One region of the Flavobacterium oryzagri genome, then DNA from elsewhere that is predicted to be linked to it. Evidence: riboswitches for the same ligand, from Rfam matches in the RefSeq annotation. Region 1 holds a riboswitch; each other region holds the start of a gene.
What was found. A riboswitch is a leader RNA that binds a small molecule or an ion and turns the genes downstream of it on or off. The one in region 1 is predicted to bind S-adenosylmethionine.
Positions count from the first base shown of each region.

Region 2: it holds a riboswitch for S-adenosylmethionine, as region 1 does, so the genes downstream of both, SCB73_RS09375 (homocysteine S-methyltransferase family protein) here and SCB73_RS16180 (TlpA disulfide reductase family protein) in region 1, are expected to answer to the same signal.
Region 3: it holds a riboswitch for S-adenosylmethionine, as region 1 does, so the genes downstream of both, SCB73_RS09290 (alpha/beta fold hydrolase) here and SCB73_RS16180 (TlpA disulfide reductase family protein) in region 1, are expected to answer to the same signal.

Region 1 is NZ_CP139148.1:3,714,413-3,719,900, reverse strand. It holds gene SCB73_RS16185 (aminotransferase class V-fold PLP-dependent enzyme) at 1-747, opposite strand, end outside; gene SCB73_RS16180 (TlpA disulfide reductase family protein) at 790-1,788, opposite strand; SAM riboswitch class I at 2,065-2,164, opposite strand; gene SCB73_RS16175 (NAD(P)H-dependent flavin oxidoreductase) at 2,401-3,486, opposite strand; gene SCB73_RS16170 (nuclear transport factor 2 family protein) at 3,504-3,953, opposite strand; gene SCB73_RS16165 (SDR family NAD(P)-dependent oxidoreductase) at 3,955-4,689, opposite strand; gene SCB73_RS16160 (tautomerase family protein) at 4,695-4,913, opposite strand; gene SCB73_RS16155 (YceI family protein) at 4,918-5,472, opposite strand.
Region 2 is NZ_CP139148.1:2,140,211-2,145,698, reverse strand. It holds gene metH (methionine synthase) at 1-121, opposite strand, end outside; gene SCB73_RS09380 (hypothetical protein) at 391-912, opposite strand; gene SCB73_RS09375 (homocysteine S-methyltransferase family protein) at 936-1,940, opposite strand; SAM riboswitch class I at 2,257-2,372, opposite strand; gene SCB73_RS09370 (NAD(P)/FAD-dependent oxidoreductase) at 2,728-3,780, opposite strand; gene SCB73_RS09365 (precorrin-2 dehydrogenase/sirohydrochlorin ferrochelatase family protein) at 3,877-4,458, opposite strand; gene cobA (uroporphyrinogen-III C-methyltransferase) at 4,642-5,415, opposite strand; gene SCB73_RS09355 (HEPN domain-containing protein) at 5,408-5,488, opposite strand, start outside.
Region 3 is NZ_CP139148.1:2,122,049-2,127,536, reverse strand. It holds gene thrA (bifunctional aspartate kinase/homoserine dehydrogenase I) at 1-1,247, opposite strand, end outside; gene SCB73_RS09290 (alpha/beta fold hydrolase) at 1,249-2,232, opposite strand; SAM riboswitch class I at 2,312-2,420, opposite strand; gene SCB73_RS09285 (hypothetical protein) at 2,682-2,882, opposite strand; gene SCB73_RS09280 (homoserine dehydrogenase family protein) at 3,444-4,532, opposite strand; gene SCB73_RS09275 (O-acetylhomoserine aminocarboxypropyltransferase/cysteine synthase family protein) at 4,691-5,488, opposite strand, start outside.

The sequences.
Region 1 (5,488 bases):
CGAAAAGAAAATGGCATCTAATTGCTGTTCTGGATCTTGTGGATGCATATCGATTTTGACGTAAGGCGCCGAAGCGGCAAAATCTACAAAGCACAATCCACCGTTTTGATGCATGATTTTGGCTAATTCATGATAAGGCGTAATAATTCCAGTAACATTCGAACATGCCGTAAACGAACCGATTTTTACACTTCTGTTAGCATATTTTTTTAATTCTGAAGAAAGAATAGCGGGATCGACTAAGTTATTTTCATCTGGAGGCAAAATTACGACATCAGCATTGGTTTCATACCAAGAAACCTGATTCGAATGATGTTCCATGTGCGTAATAAAAACTACAGGTTTGTCATTATTTCCTTTGTGATGATTTTTTCTCAAACCAATAATGCGCTGCAATTTTGACAAAGCTGCCGTCATTCCGGTTCCTGTAGCCACTAAAACATCAGACTGATTTGCATTAACCGATTTTTTAATAATGTCTCGAGCTTGCTGGTATGCATAAGTCGAGGCTTTTCCGGTTTGGCTAGAAAACGAATGCGTATTGGCAATCATTGGGCCAACTTTATTGAGCATAATATCTTCAATCGGGACGTATAATCTTCCGCTGGCAACCCAATCTGCATAAATCAAATTTTGTTCTCCATAAACCGATTCGAAAGTATGTTCAATTCCTAATGTGTTTTCTCTAAATTTAGAAAAGTAACACTCCGATTCTGTTGGTTTTGTTGTTGGCTCAATAGCATTCATTTCCCTATCATTTTTAAATTAACAAATTGGATTATTAGTTGATTAATTAGTGCTGACTTTTTTATCTAAAAGCGATTTTAAAGTAGATTGCAACTCTTCTCCATGAAGGTTTTTTGCGACAATTATTCCTTTAGAATCCACTAAATAATTGGCTGGAATTGCTCTTACTCCGTATAATTTTGCAACTGCACTGTTCCAAAAAAGCAAATCCGAAAGATGTGTCCATGTCAACTTATCATCCTGAATTCCTTTGATCCAGTTTTCTTTCTTTTTATCCAAAGAAATAGCGATGATATTAAATCCCTTATCGTGAAATTCTTTGTAAGCCGCTACAATATTTGGATTTTCTCTTCGGCAAGGCCCACACCAAGAAGCCCAAAAATCTACTAAAGTGTAACCTTTCAGGTTTTCTGAAAAACGAACTGGCTTTCCTTCCGTATCTTTCTCTGTAAAATCTGGTGCTTTTTTTCCAACTGCTAATCCGTCTAATACAACCGCCAAATCTTTCAGTTCTTTCACGTAAGTGGTATTTTGAAGGCTTTTATCCAACAGTGCAATATTTTGTGTGATTTGTTCCGGAGACAATCGATACGACCAGTTTCTATACAAAACATAAGCTGCAACAATCGATTTTGGGTTTTCTGTAATGAATTTGCTGATTTCTACATCTTTTGACTTTTTATACGTTTCAAACAAATCTTGTGTTGCAGAACCTTCTACAACTGAATTCGTATAGTACTTTTTCGGACTTAATTTAACTGTAATTGGTCCCTTTTCAAGAAAAACATACAACGGCGACTCTCCAGTGTTTACGCTCAAACCATATAATTCCGGCGTTTTTACTTTTGTTTTGAAACTGAAATTTCCGTCTTTCACTTTTACCGAATCGATTGTGGTAAACATCTTGTTGTGAAACTTTTGCAGATAAACATATTGCGCAACCGTATCGACAACAGTTCCTTTTAACTGCAAATTGCTTTCTTGCGCCTGAATTTGGATGGCTCCAAAAAATAAAGCAAAACCTAATAGTATTTTTTTCATTTGTTTTTGATTTTTAGTAATTAAATTTTATGATGATTTTTAAATTGTGATTTTAAATTGAGCAAAAGAATTCCTGTGCCAATCTCGCAAGACTTGGCAAACCTTGTTTTAAAAGAGAAATGAAAATCTAAGATCTTCGCATTCGGAAAACTTCAATATTATTTTCTTGGAAGAACAAATTGAAACGATCAGAATCGGCGTGTAATAGAATTGTTTTCATTTTTTTTAATAAATTTTAAATACTGATGATCTCATTCAGATTTTTTTTAGAAATCTTTCTTATCTGTCCCGCCAAGCGGGAAGGAATTAGCACCTTGTTTGGCAACAGGTTGCTAAGACTTCATTGGGCCTCTCCCTCAGTCTTTCTGGATAAGTATCATTACAGAAATATTCTGCATTACAAATATATATTAATTCTACCGAATTAGTCAAGTTTAAAATTGCTTTTTTTGATTTTTTTTCTAAACACTGCAATAATCACCTTAAAAACAACATTTTAAAAGCAATTTCGTATTTAATTTTTAAGATTAAAATTTAGAAATTCTCATAAAAAAACTCATTTCAGTATTGAAATGAGTTCCGTTTATCCTAAGAAATAGCTTTATTAAACTACTATTTTTTCAATTCCGCAAAATATGCCGTTGTTTCTTCAACCAAAGAATGCATCAATTCTCCTGCCCTTCTATGTTTTAGAATTGGCGAAATTTGTCCGCCCCAAAAAAGTATCATATCCAATTTTTGCTGTTCTAAAGCCGCTTTTCTTAAATGGGACATAAAAGTAGTCTGTAAAGGAAATGGAAGAACAGCTGCTTCTTTTCCCATGATCTCTTTTGCGATTCGGCTCGTGATGCCACGCCCTAGCCTTCCAGTAAAAGCACGTGATAAAGTCGTATATTTTGATGCTTCTGAAAAAAGCATTTCTCTGTGAATTGGCAATGCGTTTGATTCTTCGGTAGCTAAAAATGCGGTTCCAATTTGAGCCGCACTCGCCCCTAAAGCCAACGCCGCGGCAATTCCTTTTCCGTTTGCTATTCCGCCAGCTGCAATAACGGGAACTTTCACTTTTTCTCTAATTAATTGCAACAAAACAAAAGTTCCGGTTACAGAAGATTCGGCGGAAGCCAAAAAAGAAGGCCGGTGCCCACCTGCTTCAAATCCTGAGGCAATAATCATATCAACTCCTGAATTTTCTAAAAAAACAGCTTCGTCTAAAGTAGTTGCGGCGCCAACGGTCACAATTCCTAGTTTTTTACATTGTTCCAAAATATCTGGAGAAAGTGTTCCAAACATAAAACTGAAAACCTTGGGACGAATATCCAAAACTACTTGCAACTGATTTTCAAATCGGGATTGAAATGGCGCTGGTTTTTCTGGCAAAGGAATTCCAGCTTCGTCAAAATAGGGTTTGAACAATTCTTTTGCCTTATTGTATTGTTCATCTGTGATTCCATTTGGATCCATATCGGAATCAGAAACCCAAAGATTCAAATTATAAGGTTTGTCCGTTAAGGCTTTTATCTCTTTGTCTGCTTCATAAATTTCCTGCGGATTCAAAGTATATGCTCCATAACCGCCTAATCCTCCTGCATTTGAAACTGTTGCTGTGAGTTCAGGCGTTGAAAGATTTCCTCCAAAAGCTCCTTGCAAAATTGGATATTGAATTCCTAATATTTCTGATGCTTTTGTATTGTACCACATCACTTTAAAATTTAAAATTATTCGCTTAAATCGGTCAACATTTTGTTAACAATAAGCCATTTTCCGTTGATTTTATGGAAAGACAAAAAATCACGATAATTAAAATCGTACATTTTCACATTTAGTTCTGCAACAGCGATTGAATTTACGACTTTTATATTCAAGATTTCACCTTTAAATGATTTTCCTGAATCTTTTGGGCTTTGTCTGTTTTTTACGCCATCCAAATAAAGATCCACTGTTTTAAAATAAGGCTGGCCTTTTACATCCCCAAAAACAAAACTTCCCGGATAAAAAATACTTCCTAAAAGCATGACATCTCCTTCGTAAATTCCTTTAAAATAATAGTTTTCAACTGCATCTGTTATCGCCGCAATTTCGGCTTGATTTTCCATTTTAATCGTATTTTGAGCTTTTATGCCCTGAAAAGTCCAGAGCATAAAAGCAGTTAATAAAATAGTTTTCATTTTAATTTATGTTGTGCCCTGCTCCTTTTCCTCCATCAACATTGATAATTGAACCGGTAATGAAATTGCTTTTGGCAACCGTGTAGACCATTTCGGCAACATCATCAATTTCTCCAACTCGACTTAGCAAATGCAAACCAGCGGTTGCATCAGCATTATCTCCATGCATTGGCGTTCTGATTACTCCGGGAGCGACAGTATTTACACGAATATTTTGTTTTCCAAATTCGGCCGCCAATTGAATCGTAAGCGCATGAATTGCTCCTTTGCTTGTGATTGGTGCTGAAGCCGGCCATCCGCCCAAACCGTGATTTACTAGCGGTGTTCCAATATTGATTACAACTCCACCTTTTTGTTCTAGCATTTGAGGAATCACAGCCTGAGTCGTAAAATAAGTTCCCTTTAAGTTGGTTGTCAAAAATTTATCTAAATATGCTTCGTCCACTTCTAAAAAAGGTTTGCTCTCAAAGATTCCGGCATTATTGACCAAAACATCTGCTGAACCGAATTTTTCGATTGCAATTTTTACTAATTGTTCTCCTGTTTGTTTGTTGCTGATGTCTCCAGCATACATTGCCAAATTATCGCCTCCACCAAATTCATTAAAAGCACTTTCTAATGACGCTGGTGTTACTGAATTGATCACAACATTATCACCTCTGTCCAAAAAATATTTGGCGATTCCTTTTCCAATACCAGAAGCTGCTCCGGTAACGATTATTGTTTGTTTTTTCATGATATTTATTTTTTATCGGCTGTTATGCCTTTTTCTCTTAATACTGATACTTGTTCTCCTGCGTATCCCCAATCGTCTAACTCAACTTCCTGAATTACAATATGAGTCAAATGCGGATCTTTGTTTAAAACCTCGGTAATCAAATTGGTTATTCCGCTTATTAATTGTTGTTTTTGCTCACGAGTTACACCTTCGCGAGTCAATTCTAATTTTACGTAAGGCATGGCTTTAGTTTTTAGATTGTTCTGAAAAAATGGCTTCGGCAGTGATATTAAAATCAAGATCAAAGTCATTGTAAATTAATGTATCGCCTAAATCGACAAAGAAATTTCCTGAGCGGAATTTGATATCATATTTGGTACGATCAATAATCATTTTTCCTGTAAGGGCAATTGCATTTCGATTGTTTTCTAACGTTGCTTCAAAACCTGCAACGTGTGTAATATCTTTTATGGTAAGATTGCCTTCAAGATAAAAAGTGGTGTCTGATAGCTCTTTTACAGAAAGAACATCAAAAGTTGCTGTTGGAAATTTTTCGATTGAGAAAAAATCATCTGAGGCAAGGTGACCTCCAAATTGTGTGTTTGTTGCCGGATCTGTTACGTCCAGAATTTTAATAGAAGTTGTATCAATTACAACTTTCCCGCCTTTTACTTTTCCATCTTGTAAGATGAAACTACCTTCTTTGATACCAATTGTACCATTATGTGCACCAGTTACTTTTCTTCCAGTCCATTCTACGTTGCTGTTTGAGCTTACGATTTTATAATTTGTTGTTTCCATTGTGATTGTATTTAAG
Region 2 (5,488 bases), 1.6 Mb from region 1:
TCAAGAATTTTCTTGAACCTGTTACGTTTGTACGCTCACCAACATTCACGAAAACGCTTTCCGGCGTAATAATCAACGGTTCTAATCCTGATAATACAAGGTCTCTTCTTTTTTCTGTCATTTTTTTCTAAGTTACTAAGATCCTGAGATACTGAGGTTCTAAGTTTTTTATTCTATATTTTTTAGGTCTTTAAACCTGTAATCTTTTAATATTTTGGGCGTGATTCGCCGCGGCGAACCGGGCTATCCGTTACAAGTCCTCGCTCTTCCTTCGTCAGGCTGTGGGCTTTTCACTTCTATCCCTCACGCAGGCATTGTGATATAAGTTAAGTTATTCAAAACCTTTTATTCACTTTGTTGGTATGGTTTGCAAATCCATATCTCGTTATACTATCTAGCCATTTCGTCTAATGATTGAAGCATTGTTTTAATGTTATTTTTTGCCGAAATTTCATTCGCTAGTCGCAACCTTTTAGAACCAATAATGGCATCTGACATCGTAGCATTCCCTGATTGATTAATACTTTTACTAAAAACCAAATTATTTTTATTATACAACTTGTATTCTATTGTTGTTTCTACAGTTAAATTAAACCACTTAGGCCTACTTACAGAAATTATATTTACTTCAAGAACCCAATCACCATCTGTAATAGCTTCTGTTTTTGTAAATGCATTAGATTCAGTAAATGACTTTTTTAATGCCTCTTCAAAATTTTTATTAGAAATATTAGATACCCATAATGGGTTTGTCTTTTTTCCACCTGTAACAGATTTTATGTAAAGCTGATCTCCAATCTGTTTTTCAACTTTATAATCTTTGACAGTCATACCTTTAATAGATGCACTAGATGCACATCGACTCAAAAAAACTGAAACAAAAACTATTAAAACTATATATTTAAATTTCATCTCTAATATTTCATAAAATTGGACTACACCAATACCGGCGCCACTCTAGGCTTATAATCCTTGGCAACCTCAGCCATTAATCGAATATGATCCGGAGTTGTTCCGCAACAGCCACCGATGATATTAATTAAATTATCGTCTAAATATTCTTTAATGAATGCTTGTGTCTGCTCTGGTGTTTCATCGTATTGTCCGAATGCGTTTGGTAATCCTGCGTTTGGATGTGCCGAAACATTAAAGCTTGTATTATGTGCTAATGTTTTCAAATACGGTTTCAACAAATCGGCTCCAAGAGCGCAATTGAATCCTACACTTAATAACGGAATATGTGAAACGGAAATCAAAAAAGCTTCGACTGTCTGTCCTGAAAGTGTTCTTCCTGAAGCATCTGTAATCGTTCCTGAAACCATGATTGGAATATCGAGATTACGCTCTTCTTTTACTTCTTCAATTGCAAAAAGTGCGGCTTTTGCATTTAATGTATCGAAAATTGTTTCTACCAAAAGTAAATCACAGCCACCGTCCATTAACGCTTCTACTTGCTCTTTGTATGCAATTCGTAAATCATCGAACGTTACAGCTCTGTAACCCGGATCGTTTACATCTGGTGACATACTTGCCGTACGGTTTGTCGGTCCGATTGAACCGGCTACGAAACGTGGTTTTTCAGGATTTTTTGCGGTAAACTCATCGGCAACCTCGCGTGCAAGTTTTGCCGATTCGTAGTTTAACTCGTAAACCAAATCTTCCATGTGATAATCGGCCATACCGATTGTCGTTCCAGAGAAAGTGTTAGTTTCTACAATGTCAGCACCTGCTTCAAAATAAGCGGCATGTACATCGCGGATTGCTTGTGGTTGTGTTAGAGATAGTAAATCGTTGTTTCCTTTTAGCGGATGAGGGAAATCTTTGAAACGCTCTCCTCTGAAATCTTCTTCTGAGAAATTATAGCGTTGCAACATTGTTCCCATTGCTCCATCTAGGATTAGGATATTTTTTTTTATTGCTTCTTGAATTGTTATTGCCATGTTTTTTTGTTTTAGCTGCTAAGACGCTAAGGTTCTAAGATGCTAAGTTTTTTTTATTATAATTGTGAAGTTTAAACCTATCGGTTTACTTCGGATATTTTTTCACATTAATTCCAAAAGTGTACTATTGCTGGCTCATTAGCCCCGATGGAAGCAAATATCCTTTTATTCTGGGGTTCAGAATAAAAGATATTTGTGTACAGCGGGAACTATTGACTGCAAAAATGCGCCAATGATTCGCTCCTGATACAGAATCTGTTTCAGTAAATATTGTATGTTGTCTGGAAAAGTTTTGAGAAATACTTGTAATGTATTTGTGTTATCTATCTTTAATACTTGAAAATTAGTAAAAAGTAGAATTTAGCACCTTCTTTATGGTAAAGGGTTGCTAAGGTTTCATTGGGTCTGTCCCTCCGCCTTTCGTGATAACTAACAATAATTTTAAGAACAGTGCAAAGGTATGAAATGGCAATTCGATTTGCAAATGTTTTTTTTGTAAGGTGCTGAGGGACTAAGATGCTAAGGTTCTAAGTTTCTTTAAGATGCTGAGACTCTAAGATTCTAAGTTTATAAGTTTTTTTTTAGCTTCTGTTTTTCAAATATAGCCCGCGGTTTCAACCGCGGGACCGTATTGTGATTATGCGATGCGTTTATTCGTTGTCTTCCAGTGGTTGAAACCACTGGCTATGTTTTATATACTTTGCTAAAAAATAAAGCTCAAACTTGAAAAAGTTTGAGCTTTCTATATAAAAATCTTAGTATCTTAGAAACTCAGTATCTCGGCAACTTAGACTATCGCTTTAACAACCGCTTTTGGTGCTTCTTTACGAGTTCCGTCGAAACCGTCTACTCCAGATACTGTTGTATATTTCAATACGTATTTTTTACCTGGATTGATGATTGAATATGCAGCTTGACACATTAAAGTTGCTTCGTGGAAACCGCAAAGGATTAACTTTAATTTTCCTGGGTATGTGTTTACGTCTCCAATGGCGAAGATTCCCGGAATGTTAGTTTGGTAATCTAATGCATTGTTTACTTTAATTGCATTTTTCTCGATTTCTAATCCCCAGTCTCCAATTGGACCTAATTTTGGTGTTAGTCCGAAAAGTGGAATGAAATAGTCGCAGTCGATTTTACGGTGTGCGCCGTTTTCTTCGATATCTAATGATTCAACATGCTCAGCACCGTTGATTCCAACTACTTCTGCTGGAGTGATTAATTTGATTTTTCCAGCTGATTTTAGTTCCTGTACTTTTTCAACAGAATCTAAAGCTCCTCTAAATTCGTTTCTTCTGTGGATTAAAGTTACTTCTGAAGCTACATTTGCCAAGAAAATACTCCAGTCTAATGCTGAATCTCCTCCTCCTGCAATAACAACTCTTTTGTCTCTGAATTTTTCAGGATTTTTGATGAAGTATTTTACTCCTTTATCTTCATAAAACTCGATATCTTCGATAAGTGGTTTACGAGGCTCGAAACTCCCTAATCCTCCAGCGATTGCAATAACTGGCGCATGAAATTTAGTTCCTTTATTTGAAGTTACAATGAAAGATCCGTCTTCTTGCTTTTCAACTGTTTCAGCACGTTCTCCTAATGTAAAACCTGGCTCAAATTGTTTGATTTGCTCCATTAAACCATCAACTAAATCTCCAGCTAAAACTTCTGGAAAACCTGGAATATCATAAATAGGTTTTTTAGGATATAATTCTGAAAGCTGTCCTCCTGGCTGAGGCAAAGCATCTAAAATATGACATTTTAATTTCAATAATCCTGCCTCAAAAACGGCAAATAAACCTGTTGGGCCTGCTCCAATTATAAGTATATCTGTTTTAATCATTATGGTTGTTGTTTATAATCATTCTTAATAATACAAAGAAACGAATAATTTATTCTACTAACAATGATTTTTATCATTATTCATTTCTCTGGTATGCTACTCTTTATTTCTTAATGAATCGGTTATCTCGTTCATTCTTTTTACCTTTTCTTCAAAATTACCTTTTAAGGTTTTTCTGTATTCATTCAGGTTTTCAACCATTTGATTGATATCTTCCGGAATTACTTCTTCGAAAAACTCACGCAATCTCTTTGCTGTCGTTGGCGATTTTCCGTTTGTTGAAATCGCGATTTTGACATTTCCTTTTGTTACGATTCCGCCCAAATAATAATCGCATAAATCTGGTGTATCGGCGATATTACAAATCAGATAACGTTTTCTGGCCAAATCATACACCTTTTTATTTACTTTCAAATCGTCTGTACAGGCAATTACCATGTGACGTTTTTTAAGCATTTTCTTTTTAAACTTTTTTTCCGTCAATTTAATTGAAGGATGTTTTTCTGCTAAAACCTTAATTTCTAAATGAAAATCAGGTGCAACTACCTCAACATTAGCATTCGGACTTGACTTGAGCAAGAATGAAAGCTTTTCCAAACCTACATTTCCTCCGCCTACAATCAAGACATTTAAATTGTGAAGCTTTAGAAATATTGGATATAATTCGTTCTGTTCCATTTTAATTTAATTTCATCTAAACAAAATTATACCTTTTTGCTCTTAAATCTATCTTTTAAAAATTAAGAGCTTTTCTTAATTTTCTTCTTACCATTAAGTTATTAAGGAAGATTAAGCATCGCTTTATTAACTTCATGCTCTTAATGGTAAAATTATAACGAATAGAATTCGATGATTTTTATTTTATCTTGCAATTTCTTTTGATAGAAATTCTTCGTAAAAACCTTTTAGTTTGTTGCTTTCGCGGACAACTTCACCTAATACTATAATTGCTGGAGAATCTAATTCTTTTTGTTTTACAACTTCTAAAATCGAATCTACTGTTCCAACACCTACTTTTTCTTCTGCTGTTGTTCCGTTTTGGATGATTGCAACGGGTAAATTTCCTTTATCTTCTTTTTGAAACAAATCGATGATTTGAGGCAGTTTGTGCATTCCCATCAAAATCACAACGGTTGCTGATGATTTCGCTGATAAGGCAATATCCGAAGATAATTTTCTGTCAGACGTTGTTCCTGTAATGACCCAAAAGCTTTCTGAAACTCCTCTTTTTGTTATTGAAATTCCCTGACTTGCAGGAACAGCAACTACTGATGAAATTCCTGGAACTACAATAGTTTCAATTCCGAAACTTTCTGCAAAATCAACTTCTTCTCCGCCTCTTCCAAAAATAAATGGATCTCCGCCTTTTAATCTTACCACGTTTCCGTATGTCAGTGCATTATCTACAATCAGCTGATTGATTTGCTCCTGCGTGTATGCATGATTTCCGATTCTTTTTCCAACAAAAATTCTAATCGCATTTTTAGGCGCATAATCCAGAATTTCTTCATTGGCCAAAGCGTCGTATAAAACCACATTTGCTTCAGCCAATGCTTTTACAGCTTTTAGCGTCAGTAAATCGGGATCGCCCGGACCTGCACCGACTAAAGTTATTTTGGGTTTTATATTATGCATTTGCTAATTCCTGTGCTCTGAAAGTTTCGATTTTATCAAAGAAAACTGTTGCTTGTGCAATGTAATCTTTAGC
Region 3 (5,488 bases), 1.6 Mb from region 1:
GTGTTGTTGAATAAAATCGGAACTATTTTGTTTTTGATTAAAGCTGTATATGGTTTATGGAAAGTGCTCAAATCCTGTCCGATGATAGAAATTACAGATACATTATCGGTAACCGTAATCTGGTTTACATCTTTAGAATAAAAGTCGTTTTCAAACTCTTTTTCCAATTCAACCATTGCAAGTGTTGCTTTGTCTTTTGCGACAACCAACCCGATTCCTCTTTCTGAAGAACCTTGTGAAATAATACTTACGCTGATATTGTGATCGCCCATTACTTTGAAAATTCGGGCGTCAACTCCAGCTTTTCCAAGCAATCCTCGGCCTTCAAGATTCACTAATGACACATTTTCCAAAACTGAAAGCGTTTTAATTCCTTCTTTATTTGAATCTGAAGTGATTAAGGTTCCTCGATTTTCATGGTTGAAGGTATTTAAAATACGAAGCGGAATATTTTTTTCTAATAACGGAATAATCGTTTTTGCATGCAGAATCGTTGCGCCAAAATTAGCCAGCTCATTTGCTTCATTAAATGACAAATATTCAATTTTTTTAGCATCAGCAACTAAATCAGGATTTGCGGTATAAATTCCGTCAACATGCGTGAAATTTTGAAGTTCTTCGGCATTTAAATAATTCGCAATTAACGAAGCGGTATAATTACTTCCGTTTCTTCCTAAAGTTGTAGTGTCGTTATTGTTGTTTGAACCAATGAAACCTGTTACGATATTCACTGTTTCTCCGTTATGAAGCTTGAAATAATTGATCACATTTTTCTTTGAAAGTTGTTCCAAAGGCTGTGCGTCACCAAATTTTGAATCGGTTTTAAGCAATTCTCTTGTATCAACAAAGTTTGCTGGAATTCCTTTTTCGATTAAAATGGCAGTCAATAATTTAGCCGAAAGCAATTCGCCTTTAGACAAAATCTGATCTTTAATTTTGCTGCTGTAATCACCAATAAGACTTACTCCTTCAAAGAGTTTATCTAAAATATTGAATTCCTCAGACAAATCAACTTCTGGATAATCTGAAGTTTGATACGCTTTAAAACTTTCTAATAATGGTTTATAATTTCCGTTTTTAGCGGCAATTCTTAAAATATCTTCTAATTCATCTGTTGCATTACCGCGCGCAGAAACAACTACGGCAATTTGTTCGCCTTGATTTACTTTATCTGAAATGATTGAAACTACTTTGTTAAGTCCTTCTCCGTTTGATAACGATTTGCCTCCAAATTTTAATACTTTCATTTTATTTTGCTATTGTTTCTGCCTTAAAAATATCGGCAAGTAAATGATCTAATTGTTTGTACTCGATTAAAAAAGCGTCATGTCCGTGAACCGAATCAATTTCGCTATAAAAAACATTGTCTTTAAACCTTTTTAGTTCCTGATAGGTTTCCAGGTTTTCTTTTGGCGTAAAAAACAAATCTGAATTGATTGCAACAATATGAATCGCCGCGTTTGATTTTGATATTAAAGTTTCGAAATCCTCACTATTTCGAGTAATATCTATGGTTTTGAGCAATTGGTTCATCAATTTATAGGATGACAACTGAAATCTTTGTTGCAATTTTTTTCCGTGGTGTGCCAGCCAGCTTTCGATATTAAAAATCAGAAGATCTTGATTGATGGTTCGCTGAAATTTTTCTTTGAATGATTCAGGAGATCGATAACAGAGCATAGCATGAATTCTGGCATCTTCAATTGGTTTTGACGAATTGTTTAAGATTTGTTCCTGCAAATAACAATTGGCAATCATCCAATCAGTCGATTTCCAGTCTGTCGCAATCGGAATTAGATGTTCTGTGATGTTTGGCTCCAATGCCAAAATTTCCCAAGCAATTCCGCCACCTACAGAACCGCCGATTATAGCAAAAACCTGTTCTATGTTTAGCGATTTCAAACCTTTGATAAAAATTCTTGCAATATCTCTGGCGGTAAAATCCTGATAATTTTCGATTAGGAATGAATCATTTCCATTTCCCGGAACATTAAAGGCTAAAACAGTGAATCTGTTTGTATCAATGGTTTTACCATCTCCAATCAAATCACTCCACCAGCCGTTTTCCCCAGTCACTTGCGCATTTCCAGTCAAAGCATGATTGACTAAAACGATTGGTGCGGTATGCAAAGGCAAGCCAGAAAGCGTAAAACTTAACGGCAATGATGAAAATATCGCACCACTTTCTGTGATGAAATCTTGAATTATAATAGGATTGGGTATATTTTCCAATTTCAAATCTTTTTATTATTGATTTGTATGTGGAAATATTAGAAAGAAAGTCTAGGGTTTGAAACTAGAAAAATTCTTGTTGTTATCTTTCCACGTTTGGGCGTGGTAGAATGCAGCACCTTCTTCGAATTAACGAAGGGTTGCTAAGGATTCATCGGGTCTAATCCCTCCTCCTTTCTTTATAACATTTCAATACATTTTTGAACTTAACGGTGCAAATTAACTACTAATTTCTTAAACTAACAAATTTTATCGAAATTGATTCTGCAATTTCTTAAACATACTTTAAATATAAGTCGAAAGTTTAAAGTCATAAAGTCAAAAGAATTGGCATTATTAATACCATCATCTCTTTGTCTATTACTAAAACTATTATACGCAAAAAATTACCGAACAAACTGCCCAGTAAAATTAAGCGGGTTTTACCCTATTTTATGATGCTTTTTGATTTAGATAAAAAGCGTTTCATTCTCTTTTGAATACATCAAGAATAACAAAGAATTTGGTTCTTTTTTCACCTCTTTTTTATCTGTCTCCGTGATTCCGAAACTTGGGTGGATCAACTCATTTGTTGGCGGCGGATTGTTTCTTTCATTTTTGATGTTTTTGAAAGTTGAAATCTTTTTTCTTAAGTAGTTTAATGTGCTCATGATATTTAAGTTTAAGTTAGTTTGCGTTTTATAATCTTTACTTTTTCTTTAAATCTGTGTTATGGTAATCAAAATGAATAAAAAAACCCTTTTGGATTTTTAATACCAAAAGGGTTTAAGTTTTTATATAAACTTATATATACTTTTAGTATCAACAGACGCATACACAAATACGTGCGACGTTAAACATCTTGTTCATCTGTAGGGATTTATTCATCTGTGATTTGACTTTTATTTTAAAAAACTTTTGCATTTAAATTTCTTTAATAAACTTTTAGATTTGATTAAGATCTAAAAGGAAATAATCATTTGTTTTTAACATTTCGGCATCTGTTTTTAACAGATCTTACTTGTCTTACAAATTTGCGACTTTTTTTTGAATATTGCAAGTTACAAAAGCTTATTTTTTCTAAAAAAACGTTAAAAAACACTTTTTTATCGTCAAAAAACATCTTACAAAATTACAATTTAACAAAATATCAGTTTAATATTACAAAAATTTAACTAACTTTTTCTGTTTCAATCTTTCAAAGAACTTTTTTTATAACATTCAAAAACCACTTAAAGCCAAACTGCTTCTTTATTTTTAATTTTTTCGGCAACTTTTAAAATATCAGTTATAATTCCTCTTGAAATTGCCTGTTTACAAGGTGATGCTCCTTGTATAACAATTGGCACATCAGCGTAAGATTGTGTATAAATTTCAAAAATGGCATCTGATCCTTTTAATTGACCAATTGCCGATGTAACAGGTTCTGAAACTAACTTTACCTCGAGTGTATTTTTCTCGATATCATATTCACCAATATAACGCAACACATGATCTTCGCGCTGTGTAATTTTTGCTATTTTATACGATTTGTCAATTGCCTCTTTATTTAATATTCCATTTTTCTCTAAATGTTCTTCCTTTATAATAGGATTGATCTTTATATCTGCTAATTCGAACTCTTTTCCAATTTCGCGAGTCAAAATCAATAATTTTCGAGCTGTGTCATTTCCTGATAAATCTTCTTTAAAAGTATTGCGCATCAATCCTAGGAGGCTGGCATCTTTCAAAATAGCTGAAAAAGAATTTTCCTCTAAAGAAAATCTATTGAAGATATAACTCAGATGATCTGAAAAAACTCCTCTGATTTTTGTGATTTTTTCGCCCGAATAATACAAATCTCTTAAAGTCTGCAAAACCGGAAATCCCGTATCGACCGATGTTTCATATAAAAACTCTTTATCGTACTTTTTTAGATTTTCTCTCAGCTGTTTATAAAGATCGATCGGAAGCGTGTTGGCTTTTTTGTTTACGGCTACAATATTAAATCCGTTTTCGATCAAAGTATTATAATGACTAATCAGTTCGTCACTGGCTGTAGCATCTACGGCAATCAAATTTTCAAATTCATTTTCTTTCGCAAATTCCACAATATCTTCAACCCTGAAAGGAACAGCCAATTCTCTAAAATTAGTTTCCCAAGCATAGCCTACGCCTTCTTTCTCGAAAAAAGCAACAGTTGAATTGGTAATTATTGGAAAATGAAAATCGACATTCTTGCTTTGCAGAAAAAATTCCTGACTTTCAATAATTTGATTGATCAAAGTGCTTCCGATATTTCCAATTCCAAAAAGAATAATATTTATTTTAAGCTTTGACATAATTTTAATTTTTAAAACATATCTGATTTTTAACATCATGAGCTAGACGCATTGCAGTGCGTCTCTACACATATATATTGTGATTTTTTATCATAAAAAATCACCCTTAGCGGCACCACACCGCTAAAGGCAATTTTTCAAACAAAAAACAAAAAAACCTAATTTTTATTGATGCTGTATTGCGCTTGTGTAACGCTTTCAAAAACAGCTTGCAAGTCAGCAATTAAATCTTCGATATCTTCGATTCCAACAGAAAGTCGGATTAAATCTTTTGAAACTCCAGTTGACAATTGATCTTCTTCAGACAATTGCTGGTGCGTAGTACTTGCTGGATGTATAATTAATGATTTTGTATCGCCAATGTTGGCCAACAATGAGAATAATTTAGTTTCGTCAACCACTTTTTTCGCAGCATCAAAACCGCCTTTTAACCCAAACGTGATAATCCCACTTTGTCCTTCTGGCAAATATTGTTTGGCTAAATCGTGGTATTTGCTTGATTTCAAGCCTGGATAATTTACCCAAACTACCTCATCTTGTTTTTCAAGCCATTCAGCCAAGGCCAAAGCATTTTCGCTGTGTTTTTTAATTCGGATTGGCAAAGTTTCTAATCCCTGAATAATTTGAAAAGCATTAAACGGACTCAATGCCGAGCCAAAATCACGCAATCCTTCGATTCTTGCTTTTGCAATAAAAGCCGCATTTCCTAAAGCTTCGTGGTACACTAATCCATGATATCCCGCTGAAGGCTCCGTAAATTCAGGAAATTTTCCGTTTGCCCAATCAAAATTTCCGGCATCGATAATAACGCCTCCTAATGAAGTTCCGTTTCCGGCAATATATTTAGTCAAGGAATGAATTACAATATCGGCACCATATTTAATTGGGTTTAATAAATAAGGTGTCGCAACTGTATTATCTACTATAAACGGCACTTTGAATGCTTTGGCTTCCGC